One region of the Nostoc sp. CCY 9925 genome, then DNA from elsewhere that is predicted to be linked to it. Evidence: predicted binding sites of a transcription regulator. Region 1 holds the regulator's gene; the other holds the start of a gene.
What was found. The regulator NtcA, encoded in region 1, controls nitrogen genes in cyanobacteria. The targets are predictions, from matches to a motif close to TNTGTANNNNNNNNTACANA.
Positions count from the first base shown of each region.

Region 2: a site for NtcA is predicted at 806-825, ahead of ACM0OY_RS08795 (Glu/Leu/Phe/Val family dehydrogenase). Genes of this name have one in related genera too.

Region 1 covers NZ_CAWUDO010000013.1:57,584-59,993, reverse strand. The annotation lists gene ACM0OY_RS09630 (DUF3084 domain-containing protein) at 1-982, opposite strand, end outside; gene ntcA (global nitrogen regulator NtcA) at 1,152-1,823, opposite strand; gene fabI (enoyl-ACP reductase FabI) at 2,203-2,410, shown strand, end outside.
Region 2 covers NZ_CAWUDO010000012.1:2,656-5,065, forward strand. The annotation lists gene ACM0OY_RS08790 (beta-ketoacyl-ACP synthase) at 1-763, shown strand, start outside; gene ACM0OY_RS08795 (Glu/Leu/Phe/Val family dehydrogenase) at 910-2,199, shown strand; gene ACM0OY_RS08800 (Gfo/Idh/MocA family protein) at 2,305-2,410, opposite strand, start outside.

The DNA of each region.
Region 1 (2,410 bases):
CTTGTTGTAAAAGTTGTACCACCGCCTGACGAGCCGCAGCAGCTTGGGTAACACGAATTACAGCAGCAGCCAGAACTTGACCGCGAACTAAGGCTAGCTTACCCAAACGCAGGTCTTGGTAGGATTGATAATATTTTTCCAGCCTTGCAACTTCTTGTTCTAGTTGCTGTTGTTGTGCTTCCAATTCTTTGAGGCGAGATTCCCGCTTGGCAATCACTTGTTCTCTAGCTGTAATTTCTAAATTACGCTTTTGAATCAATTGATCGAGTTGGGCAATTTTGCGATCACGTGCTTCTATCACTTCTTGGCGGTTGGCAAGTTCGCGATCCCGTTTTTCGATAGCTGTTTTGGCTTCGTCAATCGCTTTTTTCGCTTCAGCATACAGTCGTTGACGTTCTGTCTTTAGTAGTTCAACTGCTGCCTGTAGTTCCTGTCGCTGATTGTAAACGCTTTGCAGTTCAGCTATGGCTTTTTGGTACTGACTGACAACTATATTTAGTTGCCCCTGAGTGCGCTGGAGTTGAGTTTGAGTTTGGGCTTGCTGCTCAATGGTGCGGTTAAGCTGGGCTTGAGTTTCCCTTTGCTTAGCATTGACCGCCTGCAAGGATTGATTAATTGCTTGCAAGTCTTGTTGTGCCTTTGCTTGGGCGATTCTTGCTTGATTTAGCTGACTCTCTACCTGACTTTTCTGGGTTTCTGCGGTTTTTAACTGTTCCCGCTTTTGCCTGAGGTCTGTTTGAATATCTTCTAACTCAAAGACTCCTTGCCGCAATTTATCATCAGCAGCGAATAAAATCCCTAAGGTTGATGCTGAAATCAAACCGCCAGTAAAAATTGTTACTAATACTGCGGTATTTTTTGGGCGAAGGTTAAAGAGTGAGAGGCGGGCTTTGCCAACTCGTGTGCCGATGCGATCGCCCACGGTTGCAATTACGCCTCCCAGAATTAAAATTGCTGCGATGAGGATGTATCCGGTGGTCATGTTTAGCTACCGAAATCCTTCCAGATACAGCCTACTACTTTTAAGCATTTTCTGTGGAGAAGTGGAGGTTGGCAATAGCTGAAATTACTCAATTTTAGATTTTCCTTTAGCTATTTAGTGCGATCTTGAAAAACACAACACGTGCCGACTCCGCTAACTCCAATTGTTTTTATGTGAACTGCCGACTTAAGGTAACGGGTTTATGCACAGTAATCTTCTTCTTGTGGATAGAAATCATCTTTTTCTCACGCAAATCCCCTAGTAGCCTTGTAACTGTAACACGAGTCGAACCAATTGCCTCAGCGATCGCTTGATGAGACAACTTCAAATCAATTGTGATCCCATCTGCACAGGGAACTCCAAAATCACGACAAAGAATTAATAAAAAACTCACCAACCTGGAACCCATATCTCGGTGAGCAAGAGTTTCAATCATCATCTCTGTCTGTAAAATTCGCGAAGACAGACCTCGCAGCATTAACATTGATAATTCTGGATTTTCCTTGAGTGCTTGCTCAACTTGTTCAATTGGTGCCGACAGTAATTCCACAGGGGTAAATGCAACTGCATGGTAAAACCTATCCGATTTATTTCCTGTCAGCAATGACAATACACCAAAAACACTATTTTCTCGCAATAGTGCTACCGTTATTTCCTCTCCTGCCTCGTACACCCTGGAAAGTTTCACAGCACCCTTTAAAAGAAAATAAACTCGTTCGGCAGGATCGCCAGGAAAAAAGATCGTTTTATTGCGTTCAAACGTTTCCACAACTGGCGGAAACGCCCCGGTCGCCATCTGACGAAAAACATTTGCTAGGGCTTTATCTTGTGTCACGATCATCTCCCTTCCCCTACCCAATGCCGGAAAAACAAAAACTAATTACCTAAGAATACACCTGAAAATTCAATAAAGCACCGTCAACCTTTCTGTACTTTCCTATACTCCAACTAATTGCTTCCTAACTCTTTGTTTATAATGATACATAATTGTCGATCTATTCAGCTATAAATTGTTGATAAACGGTTCCAAGTAGCTGTATTAAAAAGCTTTTTTGAAGAACAAATAAAGACAACTTGAGAATATCTTTAGAAAGAATCAAGAATTTTCTGACAGCAAAGACCCTTACCAATATTCATTTTTGCAAATCCTGTGTAAAACGAAGACAAACTAGCCTCAGATTCTAGTATGCTCCTAATCATCGATCGCATTAACAATTCCTATGCTGAATCTGACTGGAAAAAATGCTTTGGTTACAGGTATTGCCAATAACCGCTCCATTGCCTGGGGCATCGCCCAACAGTTGCACAAAGCAGGAGCAAATCTGGGAATTACCTATCTGCCCGATGAACGCGGCAAAATGGAGACAAAAGTTGCCGAATTAGTCCAACCCCTCAACCCCAGCTTATTTCTTCCCTGTAATGTTCAAG
Region 2 (2,410 bases), on a different contig from region 1:
AACTGCGCGACAAATTGGTGCATCTGGGATAGTTTTAGCACCAATGGTAGCTTGTGCTACTGGAATTTTATCTATAGCCCAAGCAGCTTTACTTATACAAACTGGGCAATGTCAACAAGCGATCGCTGGGGCGGTGGAAGCACCAATTACACCTTTGACTTTAGCAGGATTTCAGCAGATGGGTGCTTTGGCAAAAACTGGCGCTTATCCTTTTGATTTGCACCGGGAAGGCTTAGCCTTGGGTGAAGGTGGAGCTGTATTTGTCTTGGAATCAGCAGAGTTGGCAAAACAGCGTCAAGCAAAAGTCTATGGTGAAATTCTCGGTTTTGGCTTAACCAACGATGCATATCATACTAATTCACCGGAACCTCAGGGAAAAAGTGCGATCGCTGCTATCAAACAATGTCTAGAACGTAGTTGTCTCTCGCCAAGGGATATCGATTACATTCATGCTCATGGCACAGCTACCCAGCTAAATGACCAGATGGAGAGTATGGTAATTCAGCATTTGTTTCCCCAAGGCGTAGCAGTTAGCTCCACCAAGGGAAGCTCAGGTCATACATTAGGAGCATCTGGAGCCTTGGGCGTGGCTTTTTCTCTGATGGCTTTAAAGCATCAAATTTTACCGCTTTGTGTAGGATTGCAGCAACCAGAGTTTGATTTAGAGATAGTTACAGCAACACGCTTCAGTAATATTAGCTATGTACTATGTTTGAGTTTTGGCTTTGGTGGACAGAATGCAGCGATCGCTTTAGCAAGGTAATTTGTCAAATGTCAATTTACAATGCATATAGCTTTTAATAAAACTGTAACAAAAACTACAAAATTCCTATTTTTCTAAAAAAAAGGGTAAGCTAGGCAATATATAAGATCCGGTTCGCGCAAAGACCGCGATTAGGAGAAAATTTTATGAGTTTAGCATCTGTGTTGCCGTTGGAAGCTGCTTCTCCAGCGCATATTTGTCCATTCGATCAAGCGTGTAGTTACCTAGAGGCTGCGGCTAGGGAATTAAGGCTAGATCAGGGATTGATAGAAATTCTCAGTCATCCACGCAAAGTGGTAACAGTTTCGGTTCCTGTGAAACTAGATAATGGGGAAATACAAGTTCTTGCGGGACATCGAGTGCAGCACTCTGATGTTTTAGGCCCTTACAAAGGCGGAATCCGTTATCATCCGGCTGTGACATTGCGGGAAGTTTCAGCCCTAGCAATGCTAATGACTTGGAAATGTGCGTTATTGGGTATTCCTTACGGTGGTGGCAAAGGTGGTATTGCGATCGATCCAAAACGTTATAGTGTTGGGGAACTAGAACGGATCAGCCGTCGTTATATTAGCGAGTTGATTAAAGATATTGGGCCTTCCGTGGATATTCCTGCACCAGACATGGGTACTTCCGCCCGTGAAATGGCTTGGATGATGGACACTTATTCCGTGAATGTCGGTCATGCAGTGCCAGGGGTTGTGACTGGGAAGCCGCTTTCTATTGGTGGTTCTAGGGGACGGGAAATGGCAACCGGACGCGGGGCGATGATTGTTGTACGTGAGGCGCTAGCAGACCAAGGTAGATCCTTGACGGGAGTGCGAGTAGTTATTCAAGGTTTTGGTAATGTTGGCAGTGCCGCGGCTGAATTACTATACGAAGCGGGAGCGAAAATTCTCGCTGTTTCTACAAGTGCTGGGGGAGTATTTTCTCAAGACGGTCTTGATATTCCCAAGTTGAAAGCCTATGCTGCTGAGAATCGCAAGAGTATTGTAGGTTTTCCGGAAGCAGTAGCAATTAGCAATGCAGATTTATTGACTTTGCCTTGCGATGTCTTGATCCCAGCAGCTTTGGAGAATCAAATCACTGAAGAAAATGCGGCTCAGGTGCAAGCGCAGATTGTTGCGGAAGCAGCTAACGGGCCGGTGACTCTTGAGGCTAGCTTATCGTTAGAGGCACGGGGTGTGACGGTGCTACCAGATATTTTGGCCAATGCAGGTGGCGTAGTGGTGAGTTATTTGGAGTGGGTGCAGGGTCTTTCTTACCTATTTTGGGATGAGGAACGCGTCAACCGCGAAATGGAACATTTGATGGTGCACGCTTACCACCAAGTGATTCAGCAGTCCAAGAAGCGGCAAGTTTCTTTAAGGTTAGCAGCTTATACACTGGGGGTAGGTAGAGTAGCTCAAGCGCTGACTGATAGGGGTCTTTATCCTTAGCATTTAAGGATATACAGTCGTTTCAATTAACATAAACCAAAAGGATTGAAAATTCGGAATTCCGAATTCTCAATCCTTCAAGGATATTTAAGGTTAACCCTACGACTAACCAGAAGGTGTAGCAGCATGAATTAAGTCTGGGTTTTCCTCAACAGGAGGACGCTTAATACTTTGAGCTGATGTGGGACGTTGATGGCGTAGTTTACCGCCG